One region of the Yersinia hibernica genome, then DNA from elsewhere that is predicted to be linked to it. Evidence: predicted binding sites of a transcription regulator. Region 1 holds the regulator's gene; each other region holds the start of a gene.

Region 1 (5,416 bases):
CGGTGGTTTCGGCAACATCTTCCAAGATGAAAAAGACGTTAAATTTATCGTGATTGCGCCATTTACCATCTTCTGATTTTACCCGTTTGATTGCCAACCCCGGCCGGTGTGCCGGGGTCATAATGGAGTGTCAGCATGAAAAAAATACTTTTTATTATTACCGCGGTGATGGGATTAACTGCTTGTGCCACACCTGGCCCGGTTCAGCCAGAAGACAGTAAACTGAAGCAAGCATACAGCGCCTGTATCAATGCTAGCGAAGGCCAGCCGGAAAGATTAATTCCCTGCAAAGCGGTGCTGAATGTTTTGAAACAAGAGAAAGCGCACCAAGCCTTTACCGACAAAGAGACTGTCCGCGTATTGGATTATCAGCGCTGTATTGATGCGGCCCATACGGGCAATGGCCAGGCTTATGACGCGCAGTGTGGCAAGCTTTGGCAAGAAATTCGCAGCAATAATTAATCCACAACAATTAATCCACAACAAAAATTAATCCATATCAGGCAGTTGAACTAACAATAATTCTGTCAGCGACAATACTTCAGTAGTGGCTTTGGCAACGGTTATTTATTAAGGATGAGGTTAGTGATGAACAAATTCAGATTAAATGCGTTAGCGGCGATAACCGCAACCTTTGGCTTGATGGGGTACGCACATGCGGACACCACCAATCAGCAGATTGTTGATCAGCTCAGCACGTTGAAAGTTAACTATAAAGTGCTGGATAACCGTGCTGCTGAAAATGGCGTGGATTGCGCTAAATTGGGTGCTGACTGGGCCTCATGTAATAAGGTATTAATTACTCTGACCAACACCGGGGATGAGATAAAAGGCCAGGACTGGGCCATTTACTTCCATAGCATTCGTCAGATCCTGACGGTAGATAACGACCAATTTACCATTACTCACCTGACCGGTGACCTACACAAAATTGAGCCTAGCGCCAAATTTACCGGCTTCCCGGCGAATCAAGCGGTTGAAATCCCTATCACTGGCGAATACTGGCAGTTATTTGCCACCGACTTTATGCCGCGTTGGTATGCCACTTCAGGTGATGCGCAGCCAAAAGTGCTAAAAAGCACTGATACTGAGGATATTAACGAGTATTTGACTCAATTTACCGGCGATCAATGGAAGCGCACCAAAGACGATAATAATGTGCTGATGACACCGCAATCGCGCTTTAGCAAAAATGAAGCGGTAAAAACATTGGCGGCGGCAAACCTGCGCGGGCAGATTATCCCCACCCCTATGGAAGTGAAGATTCACGCCCAAGATGCTGATTTAACTAAAGGTGTGGCTCTGGATTTGAGTGCATTACCCAAGCCCGCGGCCGAGGCTGCCCAGCAGCGTTTTGAATTACTCGGCCTGACGGCCAACTCTGCCGGGTTCCCGATTAAAACCTCAATCCAGCCGGCGGCCTTTAATGGCGAATTAGCCGTTTCCGGTGCCTATGAGCTGAAAATCGGCGAGCAGGGGGCGCAAGTTATTGGTTTTGACCCCGCCGGGGTGTTCTATGGTTTGCAATCGATTCTTTCTTTAGTGCCGACGGATGGCAGCCAGAAAATAGCGACATTGGAAGCAAAAGATGCGCCGCGTTTTGAATATCGTGGTGTTTTCCTTGATGTCGGCCGTAACTTCAAAACTAAAGATGCGGTGCTGCGTTTACTGGACCAGATGGCGGCATATAAGCTGAACAAATTCCACTTCCACTTGAGTGATGATGAAGGCTGGCGCATTGAGATCCCAGGGCTGCCAGAATTGACAGATGTGGGGAGCAAGCGCTGCCACGATTTGACGGAAAACACCTGTTTACTGCCGCAATTGGGTTCTGGCCCAGAGAGCAATAATCTGGGTTCCGGCCATTTTACCCGTGATGATTATATTGAAATTCTGAAATACGCCAAAGCTCGCCAGATTGAAGTCATTCCTGAAATTGATATGCCCGCTCATGCTCGTGCGGCAGTGGTATCGATGGAGGCGCGTTACAACAATTTGATGAAGCAGGGCAAAGAGCAAGAAGCTAACGAATTCCGCTTGGTTGACCCGACAGATGACTCTAACACCACTTCGGTTCAGTTCTATGAGCGTAAAAGTTATCTGAACCCATGCTTGGATTCTTCAAAACGCTTTGTCGACAAAGTGATTGGCGAAATGGCCCAGATGCACAAAGAAGCGGGGATGCCGCTGACCACCTGGCATTTCGGCGGTGATGAGGCGAAAAACATTCGTCTGGGTGCCGGGTTCCAGGATAAAAATAGCCCGCTTGAGCCGGGTAAAGGCATCATTGATAAGAGTGTGGAAGATAAGCCGTGGGCCAAATCACAGGTATGTCAGGATTGGGTCAAGCAAGGCAAAGTTCAGGATGTTGAGCACCTTTCCAGCCACTTTGCCATTGAAGTCAGCAAGCTGGTTAATGCCCATGGCATCGAAAAAATGCAAGCCTGGCAAGATGGTTTGAAAGATGCCAAAGATGCCAAAGCCTTTGCCACCAAACGGGTTGGCGTTAACTTCTGGGATACTCTCTATTGGGGCGGTGCCGATTCCATCAATGATTGGGCCAACAAAGGTTATGAAGTGGTGGCCTCAAATCCGGATTACGTTTATTTCGATATGCCGTATGAAGTTAACCCAAATGAACGCGGTTACTACTGGGCCACTCGTTTTAATGATGAAGCTAAAGTCTTTAGTTTCGCCCCCGATAACATGCCACAAAATGCTGAAACTTCGGTTGACCGCGACGGTAATCACTTCAGTGCGAAGAGTGATAAGCCATGGCCGGGTGTGCACGGTATTTCTGGGCAATCGTGGAATGAAACCGTGCGGACGGATGAGCAAATGGAGTACATGATTTTCCCACGGGTATTACCTCTGGCTGAACGGGCCTGGCATCGTGCTTCTTGGGAGCAGGATTATAAAGCGGGTCGCGAGTACAGCGGCGCAACGCACATGGTTGATACCAAAGCGTTAAATGCCGATTGGCAGCTATTTGCTAATCTCATGGGTCAACGCGAACTGGCAAAATTGGATAAAGCCGGTATTGCATACCGCTTGCCGGTGCCGGGGGCGCGTGTTGTCAACGGTGTATTGGAAGCCAATATCTCCTTGCCGGGGCTGATTATTGAGTATTCCACTGATGGCGGCCAGCAATGGCACAAATATGATGCCAAGGTTCAGCCTAAAATCAGCGGTGACATGCTGATCCGCTCGAGCAGCCCGGATGGTAAACGTAGTAGCCGCGCGGAGCCGGTTAAAGTTTGATTTTTGTTTTAAACCGCTGTGTCTGATGTTAACTCCTGTTTATCCGATTTTTAGGTAAACATTATTAAGTGAAGTTGAGTTGATGGTTTTCCCCCGGCAAGTCCGGGGTTTTTTTTTGCGTTAGATTTATTTTATGCAGGGAATTGTGGGCGGAGGGTATAAATAATAATGACCACCTGACTCCCGACCGAGGTTATCTCGGATAGCTGGGCGGGAAAGGCGGCCATCTTGCGGATGGGGTATGTTCTGGTCCGGATTAAAAACACACCCTAAGGCTATTGGGTACTTAAAATCTCAGTGCTTAAAATCTCTATACTTTATCGTGCGCAGACTCATTTTCACGGCAATCGCCGGTTTCACAGTGGCCGTACAGATACAGGCTGTGATTGGTCAGCTTGATACCATGCTGTTTAGCAATTTCACGTTGAAGTGACTCAATGGATTCATTACTAAACTCAATCACTTTACCGCAATCCAGGCAAATCAGGTGATCGTGATGATGCTGCTGCGTCAGCTCAAAGACTGATTTGCCGCCCTCGAAATTATGGCGGGTAACAATACCGGCATCATCAAATTGATTTAGGACTCGATACACCGTCGCCAAACCAATTTCTTCACCGATATCGATCAGCTTTTTATAAAGATCTTCCGCGCTGACGTGGTGGCATGCCGGGTCTTGCAACACTTCCAGAATCTTAAGCCGGGGCAGTGTTACTTTAAGGCCAGCGTTTTTTAAGGCTTTGTTGTTGTCAGTCATGCGGATTCAGTCCTGTTACTATCGATTCAAATTAAGGCTGTTCAGCCTATGACATCCGTGGCGCAATAATTACAATTGCGTCTCATTATAGAACTGCTAGCCCCAAATGAAAACCGTGGTTGTTAACAAAGGTATAATTGCACACTTTGTCAGATTAATCATGCAATGTATTGATGAATGGGATTGTTGCATCATTTAAGTATATGGCCGCCAGACGTAACGTTACAAATTTGTAGCGGTTTATTTTCATTTTGCGCGGATGAAGATGCGGATTTGTGGGTGGCTTAACAGAGTATGGCGAGTGTGGGGCGGTAACGAAAACGCGCGGCAATGTAGAACATCAACCTCGCGTTTCCGATTTACCCGTTACACTTCAAGCGGCAAGGCGTTGGTTGCCTGGCTGCTTCTTGAAGGATTTAGCGGGCATGACAAATTAGCCTGCGATCTCGGCCAAATTCAGTTCTTCACTGATTTGTTTTACCCAAGCTTGCACACGTTCATTGGTCAGTTCTGGTTGTCTGTCTTCATCAATGGCTAAACCAATAAAGTGATCATCATCCGCTAAGCCTTTGGAGGCTTCGAAGTGATAGCCGGCGGTTGGCCAGTGGCCGACGATTGCAGCACCGCGCGGTTCAATAATATCGCGCACGGTTCCCATCGCATCACAGAAATATTCTGCATAGTCTTCCTGATCACCACAACCAAACAAGGCGACCAGTTTGCCATTGAAATCAATCTCTTCCAGTGTCGGGAAGAAATCATCCCAATCGCACTGGGCTTCACCGTAATACCAGGTTGGGATCCCGATCAGCAAAATATCGAAGCCTTCCAAATCTTCTTTGCTGCTTTTGGCAATGTCGTGAACCTCAGCAACCTCTTTGCCCAGTTGCTTTTGGATCATCTTGGCAATGTTTTCGGTATTGCCAGTATCGCTGCCAAAGAAAATGCCTACAGTTGCCATATAACTTAATACCTTTTAAATTCAAATAATTGTGAAAATTACCAAGCACTCTGCCCGATAATATAACACATGTATAGGGCGATATAATGCCAGAAAATCTCGCCATGCCGATATCAAGTTTATGCGATATTAAATTTTTGTGAGTCGCTCAACCTTATAACACCATTGCCGATAACCTTCGTGTAACTGAAAGGTTGCAATTTGCGGTGCCAGGGGGAGAACCATCAGATGAAAGTCTGCTGGGAAAGGAGTTGTCGTGAGCTGTATGGAGCGTCCTTTATTGCTTTTCGGTCATCAAATAACACCCGAGCGTCTAACGGTAACTATCCGATATATAAGGGGAACGAGCATGCAGTTGTTAAGAAATATTACTATCAGAGCCGCACTACTTTGGGTACTTGGGGCATTTTGCCTGCTATGGGGTGGGGTATCCGCTT
Region 2 (5,416 bases), 1.0 Mb from region 1:
ACCTGAACTGATATGCAGCAGATACAGCGGTTTATCACTGTGTTGCCCGGCGGGCAAGCGGATATATAAACTTTCCTGCGCCAGACTTTCGGTCAAATGTAGAAACACTTCCGATTGAATCGCCGCGGGAAACTGAGATTTTTCAGTTAGCGGTGCCAGTTGGTACGGGCCGCACTCACTGTCACTCAATTCTGGAGCATAGCAGCCATCAATGAAAACCAATCGATGGGCATCTTGCACCAATGACAACTCATCCCGCTGAGTCGCTGTCACCCGAGGGGCACAAGCGAAGCGGAAACGATGGGCGAATAGGCGCTCCAGTGGCGTATATTTCCAATCTTCATGCTTGAGGTTGGGGAAACCCAACTTCAGTACCTGTTGCCAATGCGCCGTGACTTCAGCCCCTTTGTCACTTTGATGCTGCTGAAATAACTGGCCAAAATGAGCCAAAGCATGGACGCGCTGTTCATCCAGAATACGTTGTTGCTTTGGGATATTACTGTTGGTCGGTAAGCCAGCCATAGCCTTGCTCCTCCAACTGCTTCACTAAGGTGAAATCACCAGACTTAATAATACGCCCCTGATATAACACGTGGACAAAATCAGGTTTGACGTAATCGAGGATACGCTGATAGTGGGTCACAATGATAAACGCGCGCTCTTCATTACGCAGCGAGTTCACCCCATTGGCGACAATTTTCAGGGCATCGATATCCAGACCGGAGTCAGTTTCATCCAGAATGCATAATGAGGGCTCCAGCGCCGCCATCTGCAAAATGTCATTGCGTTTTTTCTCGCCGCCAGAGAACCCCACATTAACCGAGCGAGTCAGCAAGTCTGCGGGCATTTTGAGTAATTCAATCTTTTCTTCAATAAAGTCTGAGAAATCAAAGCGATCCAGTGAATCTTGCTGGCGATATTTGCGTACCGCATTAACGGCTGTTTGCAGGAAGAAATGGTTGCTTACCCCAGGAATCTCCACGGGATACTGGAAAGCCAGAAACACCCCTTCACCGGCACGATCTTCGGGATCCAACACCAATAAGTCTTTGTTTTTGAAAGTCACACTGCCCTCGGTGACCTCATACTCTTCGCGCCCAGCCAATACCGCCGACAAGGTACTTTTACCTGAGCCATTCGGCCCCATAATGGCATGCACCTCACCGGGTTTTATCGCTAAATCTACCCCTTTGAGGATCTCGTTACCTTCCACACTCACTTTTAAATTCTTGATGCTTAACATAAGGTTCCTTGGTGCGCAGAAGCGCAAAACTTGACATATGCAGCGAACGCTTAACCGACACTGTGTTCCAGGCTAATCGCTAACAATTTTTGTGCTTCAACAGCAAACTCCAACGGCAACTCGGAGAATACATCCTTACAAAAACCATTAACAATCATTGAGATGGCATCATCTTCGCTGATGCCGCGCTGCAAACAATAAAACAGTTGGTCATCACCAATTTTTGAGGTTGTCGCTTCGTGCTCCAATTGCGCCGAGTTATTGCGCACTTCCACATATGGGAAAGTGTGAGCGCCAGAGTCCGGGCCAATTAGCATCGAGTCACATTGCGTGAAATTACGGGCGTTATCCGCACCGGGCAGTATTTTCACCAAACCACGATAGGTATTTTGGCTATGACCGGCAGAGATCCCCTTGGCGATAATTGTTGATTTGGTGTTTTTGCCAATGTGGATCATTTTGGTGCCAGTATCCGCCTGCTGATGACCGTTAGTTAGGGCGACAGAGAAAAACTCACCGATGGAGTTATCGCCCTGCAAAATCACACTGGGGTATTTCCAAGTAATGGCCGAACCGGTCTCTGATTGAGTCCACGACATTTTCGACCCGGCCCCTTCACACAATGCGCGCTTGGTCACAAAATTGAGAATGCCGCCCGTGCTGTCAGCCCCAGCAAACCAGTTCTGCACGGTGGAATATTTCACTTCTGCATTTTTATGCAAAATGACCTCAACCACTGCCGCATGTAACTGATAACTATCACGAACGGGTGCAGAGCATCCTTCGATATAACTGACATAGCTGTCTTCGTCGGCAATCAAAATAGTGCGCTCAAACTGCCCGGTTTTGGCGGCGTTAATGCGAAAGTAGGTCGAGAGCTCCATCGGGCAACGCACACCTTTGGGGACATAGACAAAGGTGCCGTCAGAGGCCACCGCGGCATTGAGTGCGGCAAAAAAGTTATCTTTGGCCGGCACCACGGAGCCCAAATACTTACGCACTAAATCTGGGTATTCCTGAATGGCTTCGCCGAAAGAGCAAAAAATAATGCCCTGCTCGGCCAGTTTGCCCCGGTAAGTGGTCGCCACCGAAACGGAGTCAAAAATGGCGTCAACGGCCACCTCAGCCCCTTCACGCACCGGAACCCCTAACTGGGCAAAAGCAGATTCCACCTCGGCGGTGAGGTACTCATTCAGCGCCTGCTCAGACAGATCTCGTGGCGCTGCACTGTCGGCAGATGATTGTTGTACCGCTCCGGGCTGCGAATCACAGCTATCATCACAGCTGCCACATGACGGCGCGGAGTAATAGCTATAATCCTGATAATCCAGGCTGTTATAATGTGCTTTCAGCCAGTGCGGCTCTTCCATTTCCAGCCAGCTGCGATAGGCACCGAGACGAAATTCCAACATCCATTCCGGTTCATTACGCTTCGCTGAAATGGCGCGAATGACATCCTCATTGAGGCCTTTCGCCAATTCATCAGTCGCAAGTTGTGTAAAAAAACCTTCTTTGTAGCGACCATCGCTGACCCAAGCCTGCACATCATCTGGAACTTCTACATTGCTTCGTGTCATTTCGTTTACATCGCTCAAACGCCAAAACTCTCGCCACACCCGCAGGAATGCTGAGCTTTAGGATTATTAAATTTAAAAATCTGATTGAGTCCTTCGCGGACATAATCCACCTCGGTGCCATCGATAAACGGCATCGCTTTCAACGGCACATAAAGCTTGGCGCTACCGTGCTCGAACACCAATACATCACTGGCTGGCTCCTTAGCCATATCCATTACATAAGCAAACCCAGCACAACCAGATTGCTTGACCCCAAGCTGTAACCCTTTTATTTCAGGGTCTTGCTGCATGAGACGCGTAATTTGTGCCGCGGCACTGTCGGTTATCGTCACGCCCTGCCAAACATTATCATCGAGGGAAAATGTCCCGACTGATTCCTGTTGCATATGCCCTACCTTATCTTTTAATCACATATCGATTAGCTGGCTGATTATAGGTAAATCAACACAGATTGTTCACAATGGTAGTGATAATAATTATCACTTCAACCGTTTGTTTTGCAGGGATATTAAGAAAAGTGCCGTTTAGACCCCAAATGAGGCGGCAACGAATAAGCATGCTGCGATGGCCGGAGAAGTCTGGATAGACAAGTACACTTTTATCGCCATGAAATAAAAGAATAATTATGACAGCGATGCTCGAATCCCTTGCTATATCAGAGGCTAATCGTCGTTAGCCCCAGTATTTTTAAACATTCATAAAAAATACCTATTTCTGAATTAATTTTAGCTGAAAACCCCCTCAGGGGAAACCTATCAGAGAGATTCACCACATTTATCGAATTAACAAAATACTCCGGGATAAAGCAACAGAAGGATGGCGATGGCGATGGCGATGTATGTTGCTGCAAGCTGACCCATAGCCCGAAGCAACATATCAATTAGTATTATGGAGGGTTATTCCGTGGGCGATAACACCGCGGTGGTTAAGCGGGAAGTGCAACACAGGCGGTTTTGTTCATCAAAAATCTCAATCTGCCACACCTGATGGCGGCGGCCAACATGAATAGCACGACAACAGCCACGTACCTTGCCAGAGCGGGCCGCTTTGATATGGTTGGCATTGACCTCCAACCCCACTATCTGTTGCCCCGGTGTGGTACATAAATACCCGGCCATAGAACCCAGCGACTCTGCTAACACCACCGACGCCCCACCATGCAGCAAGCCAAAGGGTTGTGTTGTCCGGTGGTCAACCGGCATGGTGGCTTCCAGTTCGTCGTCGGAAAATCGAGTAAACTCAATACTCAAATGCCCGACCATACAGTCTTGGCTTTGCTGATTTAACTGTTCGAGTGTCGCCGTGCGTTTCCAAAGCATGCTCTCTCCTTATCCTTCATATTTGAAATTGCAGCAGTATTAGCTGCTTTCAGATATTAGACCAGTTCAAGCAATGCCTGCAATGGATGCCGCAACCCGTTGCCTTCAATGCGCTTAACTTGACTGCGACACGAGTACCCGGTGGCTAAACAACGTTTACTCGGCAGCTTTTGCAATGCCTGTTGCCAGGATAATGCATAAATACCTAAGGAATTATCCATGTTCTTCACTTCATGGCCATAAGTACCTGCCATGCCGCAGCAACCAACACTGACGTTTTCCAACTTGGCACCGTAACGGGAGAATATGGCAGCCCAATGCTGACTGCTCGCCGGCAAAGCGGTGGTTTCAGTGCAATGGCCGAATAGATACCATGATTCACCGCTCAGGTGTTGCTCTGGCTGTTCAGCTAGCGCCACCTGCAACCATTCATGCACCAATTGCACTTTGAAGTCACCACGGGAATCACCTAAAATCTCTTTATATTCATCGCGATAACACAGCACCAACGCCGGATCAACCCCGACCATTGGCATCCCCAGCAGCGCAATGCGATTCAGGAAATCCGCCGTTTTCCGGGCTGTTTTAGCAAACCGTTGTAAGAACCCTTTGATATGCTGCGCCTTGCCGTTAGGTGAGAATGGCAGCAATACCGGATTAAACCCCAGTTTCTCCACCAGCCGGACAAAATCGACCACCACTTGGGCATCGTAGTAACTGGTAAAAGGGTCTTGCACTATCAAAACATGCTGGCGGCGCTCGGAATCGGGCAGTTTTTCCAACTGTTCCAAGGTCATGGTGCTGGCATAATGACCGGATAAGGACTGCTTCAGGCTGGGGCTGGACAGCAGCGGCAAGTCCACCATGCCAATGCTTTTGCGGCTTAACGCGCCGACCCACGGCTGTTTCAGGAAGAAGTTAAACACGCTGGGCGCTTTCGCCATCAGCGGGGCGTAGCCCTCGACACTGGCAACGACGTAATCACGCAGTGGGCGATGATAACGGGTGTGATACAGCTGCAGGAAACGGGAACGGAACCCCGGCACATCAATTTTTATCGGGCATTGGGTCGAGCAAGCTTTGCATGCCAGACAGCCGGACATCGCCTCTTTGACCTCATGAGAGAAATCATAATCCCCCTGGCGGGCATGCCAAGTATTGCGCGTTTTTTCAATTAACCCGCGCAAACTTGGCCGCTTGGTCGCCAGCCCATGCTCCAACGCCACCGGGTCAACTCCTTGCTCGGCTAACAGCCGCAGCCACTCGCGCACCAAGGC
Region 3 (5,416 bases), 2.3 Mb from region 1:
AGGCTCATAATAAATTGATCTGATACTGCGGAACTGCCACACACCATAGGCATTTCTTCCAGTATTTGAGACCAGTTAGGGTCTCTTAATGGATTATCCAACGAGGTAGAAAAATGGGTCACGTATTCAATGTGTAGATAGGGTCATTGCAGGTAATGCTCACGCTCAATGAACGTGCCGATTATCTTGTCATGCATTTCTGCCGATTTTGAGTACCCAAGCGTTTTGCGATTCAGTCGTTTTAACCGGTTACGAAGATTCAGGTTTTTGCGTTCAATCCGCTGGGTGTAAAGCTTACCTGTGATGTCTTTTGTAGCCGGTAACATCTCATAAGCACTGAAGTTGTCTGTACACCAGAAGGCGACTCTGAAGCCCGACAGTAAACCCAGTAATTTGCACTGCGTCATTTTGCTCCTGCGCCCAAAAGCATGAGCAACAATACGTTTGAGACGAGGCTCCCATGCATACCACAGCCAACGCTGACGCTTTTTATTGCCAACAAACGACCACATTTCATCAACTTCACAGATAAGCTGAATTTGCAGGTTATCCAGAGGAAGCGTGGTTACAACTCTCGGCGAGAGTTTTTTAGTGTGCGCACAACGGCATTAATGCTGATATGTAAAGCTCGGGCAGTGTCTCGAATACCGGCATTGTTCATTGCAAGGTCGACAATTTGTGATTTCATGCCGGGTTGGCAGGCGCGATAAGCATAATCGAGCTGGAAAGTACGGCAGCACGACTGGCACCGATAGCGCTGAAGCATGGCCTTACCCAGGCCATGCTTTTTAACAGATTCGATTTGCTCACAAAACGGGCATTTTACGTCAACTTTAGCCATCAGATGCACACTTCAAAAAGAGTGATTCTACCGCATGATCAACACATTGAATACTTGACCAGTAAATCAGAAGTCGTAACCTACTGTCGCTTGCACAGAGCGCTCTGCCCCCCAGTAGCAATAGGAGGTGTTGTAGCAGGCCGCGACGTACTTCTTGTCGGCGATATTATTCACATTCAATTGCACAAACGCGCCTTTCAGCGAAGCAGCCCAAGTGCCCAAATCGGCGCGAACAGAAGCATCACCCAGTGTGTAAGAAGGCACTCGCAAGGTATTGGCATCATCAGCCCACTGCTTGCCAATGTAGCGGATACCGGCACCAACATTGATGCCATAACCCGCTTCATATTGCGCCCACAGCGAAGCCATATTGGATGGTGCTAATACCGGTGTGTTGCCATCATTCCCATCAATAGCATCTTTGAATTTCACACGGTTATAGGTGTAGCCCGCAATCACACTCAGCCGCTCATTAATCTGGCTTCGAGCTTCAAGCTCCAGCCCCTGTGAATTCACCTTACCTGCTGGCACATAATAAGTGGCGGGCACGGCACGGTTTGCCACATCATTTTGGGTCAGGTCATATAACGCGGCGGAATAGAGTGAAGAACTGCCCGGCGGTTGATATTTAATCCCCACTTCATACTGCTCGCTGGTCATCGGCTTGAGCAGTTTTTGCTGAGCATCCGGGAATAAACTTGGAGTGATAGCTTGGCTATAACTCACATACGGTGAAATGCCACTATCAAAACCATACAGCAATGAAGCGCGCCCACTGGCGTGTTTATCGGTGCGCTCATCCGTACTGTTGGCGGTCTTATTGATATTTTCCGTTTTCATCCGATCATAACGGCCAGACAAATTCAGATGCCAATTATCCAGCTTTATTTCATCTTGCAGATAAATGCCACTCTGCTCATAGCGGCGATTTAAATAGGATGAATTGATGCCAGGAGTCGTCAGCAAATAATCGCGGTACAGTGTGCTGCCACCAGAAATACCGGTGTAAGGATTCAATGTGGTAGCAAACGCACTGTCGCTACGTAGATTGTTGCTGAATTTTTGAAAATCAAAACCGAGTAACACTTTGTGTGCAACCGTCGCCGTAGCGAAATCAGCAGCCAGTTGATTATCAACAGCAAATGCATTGAGAGAGGCGTCTTCGCCAGAATAATAGCGATTCATGAGAGTGCGGTCGCTATTCCAGCCCCCCTGATAAACCTGCTCTAACTGACTATTAGCATGGGTATAGCTGGCATTTTGTCGGAAAGACCAAACATCATCAAATTTATGTGCAAATTCATAACTGTAGATTTGCTGCCAACGTTTAAATACGTTGTGATTGGTTTCACCATCAAAGAAACCGCGACTTAACTTCTGCCCATAAATACTGCCATCGGCAGGAACCGCACTGTGGTAGCCGCCAGAGGGGTCTTTTTGCAAATTAGCGCGCAATAACAGTGACGTGTTTTCATCCGGTTGCCACAATAATGACGGCGCAATTGCATAGCGCTCTTCGCGTTGATGGTCATACATGGTGTTGCTATTACGGGTGATCCCCGTTAAGCGAAAGGCCCAATGTTCGGCAATCGCATCGGTATAATCAAAGGCGACATTTTGCGTATTGTGATTACCGGCAGTCAGGCGAAAATGGCCCTCAGAGGTAAATTGTGGGCGTTTGGACGTCATCATCACCAAGCCACCGGGGATACTTTGACCATACAATGCCGAGGACGGGCCTTTGATAACATCAATACGTTCGAGGAACCACGGATCGACCTGCAACACATTATAACTGCCGCCATCGCTGAGCAGCCGCAGCCCATCCAGGAAAGTGTTGTTCACATCACCGCCATGAAAACCGCGCAAAGCAATAGTGTCATAACGAGTCGCGCCGCCGGAAAAACCGGTGAAGACACCGGGCGTGTAATTCAGCGCCTGGTTAACCGTCGCCACATTTTGATCATCCATTTGCTGGCGGGTAATGACCGACACTGACTGCGCAGTCAGAATTAACGGCTGGTCAGTTTTTGTTGCCCCTTTGGTGGTTTTGGCGGTGTAACCCAAGGTGGGTAAATCTGCTGCGTGGCCTGCTTTAGCAGTCACTTCTATTGTGTCATCAGCCATGGCAGTGCATGGCATAAAAATAGCCAGTGAGCACAACGCGGCAGAACGCTTTATTAAAAAAGCCGAGAACATAGTTATCTTCCCCAGATAATTATCCCCAAAAAACTTGGCGTTATTGGTTGACGGCAAGTCACAAGGGTATAGGCATATAAAATAGAGGGTGATTAATCAGCATCCATGCTATTTCCGCAGGGCAAACTCTCTTACCTGCGCGCCACATATCGTGGGTCCATAAGTGCAGCGCACAATTTATTAAATGAGAGCGTTAATTACAATGATAATTATTATCTTTATTATTTAATATTGTGAAAGTAATTATCAGAGTAAGATTATTCAGTCAGCCGTCGTCTATGCCACAATAGCTTTCTGCTAGGCTTAACGGCATAGCTCTACATATTAACGGGTTTATTGTGGCACTCACTTTGGGGCTGACAGGCTTTATGGAAAAGAATGGGTATTTAGTTTCACCGCGGCGCGATTCCCTGCAATTTCTGCTACGAACATGCCCAGTACGAACATATCTGCGGCTAACATTTCTACTGATTGCGCTTATTTTTACGGCAACAACCGGCACGGTTTTGGCGGCAACAACCGCAGATAACACCGCCGCAAGCAGTGAAGAGCCGGCCAAACCCGCGATATCCGTACAGTTAATTAGCCTGCAAAAACAATTAGATAAAATAAAGCAGAATGTTTCTGTCAGTACATCTGATAGCGAGTTGAATGCGCTAAAAGAAACATCGCTCGCGCTGGTGCGAGATGCCAACATACTGCTGGAAGACCTGAAGCCCAAACTAGAGCAACTGCAAACACAATTGGATGTTTTAGGCCCGCCGCCGTCGGCTGGAGCACTGGCTGAAACCCCGGTAGTGGCCCAACAGCGCCGGGTTCTCAATACCCGGAAAGTCCAGTTGGATGGCCAGAATGATCAGGCCCAAGCCATCAAGACCAATGCAGAAAATCTGGCGACGCAAATTATCGCCTTACGGCATTCAGCATTGAAGACCCAAATCGCCCTCAACTCCGGCAGTATTCTGGGTGCGCATTTCTGGGCGCCTATCATTAATCCCAATGCAGATGACGATCAACGGCTGAAAGATTTTATCCAAGAACTGGCGGATGCCTGGAGTGCAGCTTGGGAGCCAGAATGGCGGGTTGGCACCACGATATACCTGCTGCTGGCGCTGTCTATTAGTGTTTTTGGGTTTAAATTCCTCGACAATTTGACCGCCTGGTTCTGTACCAAATGCCTGCCACAAGGCCCATTGCGCCGCAGTTTTATGGCATCCGCCACCACACTTTATACCGTGTTGATTACCGTCACGGTGGCACAATGCATCATCCAGACATTCACTCGCACGCCAGATGTATCATTGGTTGTGATGAATTTTTCGCAAGTTTTTGTTCAGCTAATGTTTTTCTCCGCACTGGTGGCCGGTCTTGGGCGAGCATTCTTATCTAATCAGCGCCCCTCATGGCGATTGCCCGCCATTGCGGATGAAGTCGCCGCCTCACTGACGTTATTTCCGCCGCTATTAGCCATCTGCATTATGATTTTTGGTGCGATTGATCAGATGAACAATATGATCAATATCAGCGTGTCGGGGACAATTTTTGGTAACGGTATATCAGCCCTGTTAATGGCTCTCACCGCAGCGATTATTCCCTTACGAGCCAACCGAATACGGCGTAATTTGGTGGCCAATGGTGAGAAACCCGAGGCTTATTCCACACTGGCGGGGTTAATTCATGTCGCTATCGGCATAACTGCATTGGCCATATTACTGTCACTGTTAGTGGGCTATATCGCACTGGCGAAATTTTTGAGTTATAAACTGGTCTGGAGCTGTTTAGTCCTCGCCTGTCTATATTTACTGACCCACCTCTGTGTTGATTTAGCCGAGAGTATTTTTTCACCCACTAGCCGTGCCGGGAAGGCGATTAAGCAATCACTGAATATTGACGATCGCCATTTGTCACAAGCCGCTACATTATTATCCGCCACCAGCAAAGTGTTGCTGATATTGCTGGCCGCTCTTGCTCTACTCGACGGTACTTTTGGCTCGACCACGCCAATTTCACTGCTACAAAAGGCCGTTGAGCTATTAAGTGGTGAGGGGCTGGAAGATTTAAATATTGTCCCAGCTAATTTACTGAACTCAGTGATTTGTCTGCTGGTCGGGTTGTATGTGCTCAAAGCGGCGCGCCGGTGGCTGAGTCATGAATTCCTGCCCAAAACCCAGATGGATTCCGGGATAAAAACCTCGGCGGTCACACTGTTTAGTAATATCGGCTATGTGCTGGTTATTTTGTTGACCCTATCAGTGCTGGGGATTCAGTGGAATAAATTGGCCTGGATTGTCAGCGCGCTGTCAGTTGGTATTGGCTTTGGCTTGCAGGAAATTGTGAAAAACTTTATTTCCGGCATTATTTTGCTCACCGAGCGGC
Region 4 (5,416 bases), 1.8 Mb from region 1:
ATTTATCGCTACAAATCTGCCCTCCTGATAATTTCTAACGGCAAAGTATTCTCTGAAACTTATTCTTTCATGCACTGAGGTTGAATTATAGCGTCTAATTTCATCATCAATATCTAACTCACTGTTATCTAATGTTTGTTTGCTGTATATACTCTCAATTTCTTCTTTTATATTGGCAACTTCATCTTGTTTTATGAGTTTTAATCGGTCTATTTTGTTTTTTTCTAGCGCTATCTCTCCTTCAATGTCATATACCTCTGTAGAATGAGAGCTATTCTGGCTTTGCAATAATTCTAGTTTGACTCTTTTAGTGCTTGGTTCCCCTAAAGTCGGGGGATTACTATCTCCCATTAAAACTCCAATTTTACCGTTTATCCGCTGTAACCGGCCTGAGATTTGGGGTTTAGGTTTGGGGCTAGGTGAGAGCAGCGGCACTCGCTCAGTATTTATATTTATCCGCGGCGGAGGTTGTGATACTACAATTCTCGGCTTGACGCCACGCATGATAGGCTTGCTCCCAATACCGACTTTGAACCCCCTCGGCTGCGGCGTTGGCCCCATGGTCAATACACCGATACCGACTTCAAGAGCAACATCTTCGGCAGATTGGGGGGGCGTTTTCCCCTGATCCTGGGGGACATGTCTACACGTAATACCTTGTTCCCATTTACAATGTCGTGATTGATAAGTTGACCAACTTTCTTTATTAGATTGCCATACAGGTTTGACTTCGCGGGAATAGCCAGTGTTAGTCAATAATAATGTACACAGAATGGTTAATGATTTTACCTCTGAATTCATATTCACCTCTTAATCATTTGAATAACCCATTAGCTATATATATAACTGCCTATTGTTAGCCGATATCTAAAGGTAGTTTAAATCAAGGTGATATGTATATTCTATTTTATATAATAGATAATTTAATTTCTGAACATGAATAATTTATTATGCTGCTAATTAAGGATAGATACCCTCACGAATTTGGCTGGGGGTGAGATTAAATGTTCGGCGCAGTGCGGTAGCAAAATTCGCCGAGCTGGTATAACCGGCAATAGTGGCCGCTTGATCAATACTGATACCCTCTTTCTGGAGGGCCAACATAGCGCGTTTCAAGCGGCAATGGCGCAAATATTCAAATACTGTAATGTTGTAGTTTTCGCGAAAACGCCGCTGTAATGTACTTTGGCTCATATTCACCAAGCGCGCTAACTCACTCATTGATAAGTGGTCGGCCTCGCCACTCTCCAACCAATCGCGTACTTGCTGAACACGGTTCAAGCCCCGTAATGACATTTTATTTTGTTGTTGGGCTTGCTGCTCCAGTGAACTAAAAGCTTCAATAATCAAACCGATACATTGAGTTTCCCACTGTAACCGCTCCAGTGGCGTTGAAAAAGGCGCGGCGCTGGCTATTTTCTGGGCGATGGCTTGAGCATTGATGGATGGACGCCACAAATGAATCGCCAAATGCTGCTGAGTAAAGTTGTACAGCGCGTCCCAACCGCCAGCTTGCGGCAGTAAATCACCATACAACCATTCGCGGTCAAAGGTGAGTGTTAGAGTGCGCTCATGGCTGTTGTTCTTACCGTGGCGAGTAAATAGGGTGTTTTCCGTTAATGACACCAGAGAGGCATCGCCTTTTTCCTGCAAATGCAGTTGCTTACCGCCAAATGAGATATGCGCGCTACCACTAACCACCATCGCCAGCTTCAGGGCGGGATTGAGCCGATTTTGCGTTTTAATATCATAGAGATTAGTGACGTTGGCGGTATGCAGAATCAGGTGTGGGTTCAAGCGCAACACCTGAAAATCGCCATATAATACCGGGTCAGTGGGCAATGATTTCGCTCCGCTCAACTGATAATCACTGGCAACTAAATTGGACTGCTGCACAATTTGGTCACGGTAAATGGGTTTAGCTGAGGGGGACACATTGCGTAAATTATTTCTTTTCACCGCCGGCATAACAAATTCTCCACTGACATTGACGTTCTGACAAAGAGCTTTGCTGTTTACACAAACCTTTTTTCTGATGGCAAATGTAACAATTAGCAAGATGAATTGATAATGAAAATAATTATCAATCTTGTTCGTTTTTGTTGCTCCATGAATAGATTGGTAGAGATTTTCCTCTGCTGACATTTGTTGTGGGCTTTTGCATCGGGGAAAGTGTAATGAAAGTAAAATGGCAGCGGCGCTCTCTGACAACCCTGGCGAGCTTAATTGGCCTGTGTATCTCCACTCCGCTTTGGGCGCAGACACAAGATACCACTCCGGCGGAGTCTGATACAGCCGCGATAGAAAAAACACACACTACAGCAGCAGAGGGCAATACGGCATCAGGCGATAAGTTGGTGGTGACGGCCCAACAGCAAGTTCGTCAAGCTCTGGGCGCATCAACGATTACCGCGGAAGATATCCGCAAACGCCCACCTGCCAATGATTTGTCCGAAATTATCCGTACCATGCCCGGTGTTAACCTTTCCGGTAACTCAGCCAGTGGCCAGCGCGGCAATAACCGCCAGATTGATATTCGCGGTATGGGGCCAGAAAACACACTAATTATGATTGACGGCATTCCGGTTTCAAGCCGCAATGCGGTGCGATATGGCTGGCGTGGCGAGCGCGATACCCGTGGTGATACCAACTGGGTGCCCGCCAATATGGTCGAAAAAATCGAAGTATTGCGTGGCCCTGCCGCGGCTCGCTATGGCAATGGTGCCGCCGGTGGCGTGGTGAATATCATCACCAAACAGCCGGATAAAGAGCTGCACGGTAGCTGGAATGCTTACATGAACCTGCCGCAGCACAGTGAAGAAGGGGCTACCCGCCGTACCGACTTCAGTTTGATGGGGCCACTCAGTGATACGCTCAGCTTCCGTTTATATGGCGGATACAATAAAACTGATGCTGATGATTGGGATATCAACGCAGGCCATGAATCGGCTCGAACCGGTAATCAGGCAGGAACATTACCGGCCGGGCGTGAAGGGGTACGTAATAAGGATATCAATGGGTTACTGCGCTGGGACTTCGCGGTAGGCCAATCTCTGGAGTTTGAGGCAGGTTATAGTCGCCAGGGGAATATTTACGCAGGTGATACCCAAAACACCAACAGCAATGCCATTGTCCGCAGTTTATACGGTGCGGAAACCAATGTGATGTATCGCGATAATTTCTCGCTAACCCACCGTGGTTTTTGGGATAGCGGTGTTAGCACCACCTCCTATGTTCAGTATGAAAATACACGCAACTCGCGCATTAATGAGGGGCTGGCGGGCGGGACTGAAGGCATTTTCTCTAATAACAGCTTCAGCACGATTAAGTTGGACAACTATTTGGCTCACTCCGAGATTAACCTGCCATTTGAGTGGGGGGTGAATCAGGTGCTGACTGTCGGTGCCGAATGGAATGACCAGAAAATGAATGACCCGACCTCAAATACCCAAACGACGACTGAGGGGGGGAGTGTCAGTGGCTTAACCGGCACTGGGCGCAATACCCGCACCTCGGCCCAGATAGCATCGGTCTTTGTTGAAGATAATATCGAGTTGACGGATACCACCATGCTCACCCCTGCGCTGCGTTTTGACCATCACAGCACCGCGGGCAGTAACTGGAGCCCAGGTCTGAATCTGTCCCAGGAGCTGGGTGATTACTTCACCATGAAAATGGGGATAGCGCGTGCTTATAAAGCGCCAAATCTCTATCAAACTAACCCTAACTATCTGTTATATAGCCGTGGTCAGGGGTGCTATGGCGGTGGCGGCAGTTGCTATCTGATGGGGAATGACGCTTTATCTGCTGAAACCAGTGTGAATAAAGAGATTGGGTTCGAGTTCCACGATAATGAGGGCATTATTGCCGGTATTACATACTTCCGTAATGATTATCGCAATAAGATTGAGCCGGGCTTGATATCTCTCGGCACCGCCAATGGCGGAACCGGCGCTTATGCTAACTCTGATATTTTCAAGTGGGAGAATGTGCCGAAAGCCTTGGTGGAAGGTTTGGAGGGTAACTTGACTGTTCCCGTCACCGATACGGTGCAATGGAGCAGCAACCTGACCTACATGCTGGAATCGAAGAACAAAACCACGGGCGATTACTTATCGATAACCCCTGAGTTTACCCTGAATAGCTCTGTGAGCTGGCAGGCAACGGACGATTTGTCCTTCCTGTCGACGGTGACCTGGTATGGTCGTCAAAAACCGAAGAAATATGACTATCAGGGGCTGCCGGTCACCGGTACAGCGCGGAATGAAGTCAGTCCATATGCTGTCTTTGGTCTGAGCACCAGCTACACCGTGACCAAAAATGTCAGTGTTACCACCGGCATCGAAAACCTGTTTGATAAGCGCCAATTCCGGGCGGGTAATGCCCAGAATGTGGCGAATATCGCCGGTGCTGGGGCGGCAACATACAATGAGCCGGGCCGGACATTCTTTGTTAGCTTGAATACTCAGTTCTAAAACGAGTGCCTCACAACCCGCAGAAACAGTCATTATCGGCTGTTTCTGCTCTCTTTAGCGCCACAAAATGTTCCATTTGCTCCTCACCGTTATAAAAATCATACCGACAACACGAGACCATCAGAGAGAGATGGTATCCATTCATTAGTTATGGTTATTATATCCGTACTTTTCAAACGGCATTGCTATACCACGGCAAGTCAGTTGAGAGCCATTATCAATAAGTAAGATGATTACACTACGCTCAACGATTCAGCAAAAATTTAATGTTGCTTTTATGTGAACGAATTAACACTGAGTTTAAATACTGGTATGCTGGCTAAGCGAAACTGGGCATCTGACCTTACACCTACAGCATCAGTGATGATGACTGGAGGTAACATCAGCCCGGCAAAATAAATGACAATAAGAGCGAGGAGAGAGTCGTGCTAGAAGACTACCGTAAGCACGTAGCCGAGCGTGCTGCTGAGGGTATCGTCCCCAAGCCATTAGATGCATCACAAATGGCCGCGCTGGTTGAATCATTAAAAAATCCGCCTGCGGGCGAAGAAGAATTCTTATTAGATCTGCTGATTAACCGTGTACCACCCGGTGTTGATGAAGCAGCTTACGTCAAAGCCGGTTTTTTGGCGGCCATTGCCAAAGGCGAAGCCCACTCTCCTCTGATTACCGCAGAGAAAGCCATTGAACTGCTTGGTACTATGCAGGGCGGCTATAACATCCACCCACTGATTGACGCATTGGATAATGAAAAGCTGGCTCCGATTGCGGGCAAAGCGCTGTCTCATACCTTGCTGATGTTTGATAACTTCTACGATGTGGAAGAAAAAGCCAAAGCGGGCAATGTGCACGCGAAGAAAGTGATGCAATCTTGGGCGGATGCCGAGTGGTATCTTTCTCGCCCAGCTCTGGCTGAAAAAATCACGGTCACTGTTTTTAAA

The links. The regulator Fur, encoded in region 1, represses iron uptake genes when iron is present. The targets are predictions, from matches to a motif close to ATAATAATGAGAACNACTATCAA.
Positions count from the first base shown of each region.
Region 2: a site for Fur is predicted at 3,440-3,462, ahead of sufA (Fe-S cluster assembly scaffold SufA). Genes of this name have one in related genera too.
Region 3: a site for Fur is predicted at 3,243-3,265, ahead of D5F51_RS01865 (TonB-dependent siderophore receptor). Genes of this name have one in related genera too.
Region 4: a site for Fur is predicted at 2,065-2,087, ahead of D5F51_RS04370 (TonB-dependent siderophore receptor). Genes of this name have one in related genera too.

Region 1 is NZ_CP032487.1:2,698,370-2,703,785, reverse strand. It holds gene chiP (chitoporin ChiP) at 1-76, shown strand, start outside; gene chiQ (ChiQ/YbfN family lipoprotein) at 136-462, shown strand; gene D5F51_RS12790 (beta-N-acetylhexosaminidase) at 589-3,261, shown strand; gene fur (ferric iron uptake transcriptional regulator) at 3,572-4,018, opposite strand; gene fldA (flavodoxin FldA) at 4,452-4,979, opposite strand; gene D5F51_RS12775 (methyl-accepting chemotaxis protein) at 5,329-5,416, shown strand, end outside.
Region 2 is NZ_CP032487.1:1,678,139-1,683,554, reverse strand. It holds gene sufD (Fe-S cluster assembly protein SufD) at 1-522, opposite strand, end outside; gene sufC (Fe-S cluster assembly ATPase SufC) at 497-1,243, opposite strand; gene sufB (Fe-S cluster assembly protein SufB) at 1,294-2,820, opposite strand; gene sufA (Fe-S cluster assembly scaffold SufA) at 2,835-3,206, opposite strand; gene D5F51_RS07925 (hotdog fold thioesterase) at 3,717-4,139, opposite strand; gene ydiJ (D-2-hydroxyglutarate dehydrogenase YdiJ) at 4,196-5,416, opposite strand, start outside.
Region 3 is NZ_CP032487.1:387,988-393,403, reverse strand. It holds gene D5F51_RS01875 (rhodanese-like domain-containing protein) at 1-53, opposite strand, end outside; one part of gene D5F51_RS01870 (IS1 family transposase) at 144-592, opposite strand; one part of gene D5F51_RS01870 (IS1 family transposase) at 592-841, opposite strand; gene D5F51_RS01865 (TonB-dependent siderophore receptor) at 908-3,040, opposite strand; gene D5F51_RS01860 (DUF3772 domain-containing protein) at 3,409-5,416, shown strand, end outside.
Region 4 is NZ_CP032487.1:903,694-909,109, forward strand. It holds gene D5F51_RS04360 (hypothetical protein) at 1-801, opposite strand, end outside; gene D5F51_RS04365 (helix-turn-helix transcriptional regulator) at 961-1,968, opposite strand; gene D5F51_RS04370 (TonB-dependent siderophore receptor) at 2,178-4,475, shown strand; gene acnB (bifunctional aconitate hydratase 2/2-methylisocitrate dehydratase) at 4,901-5,416, shown strand, end outside.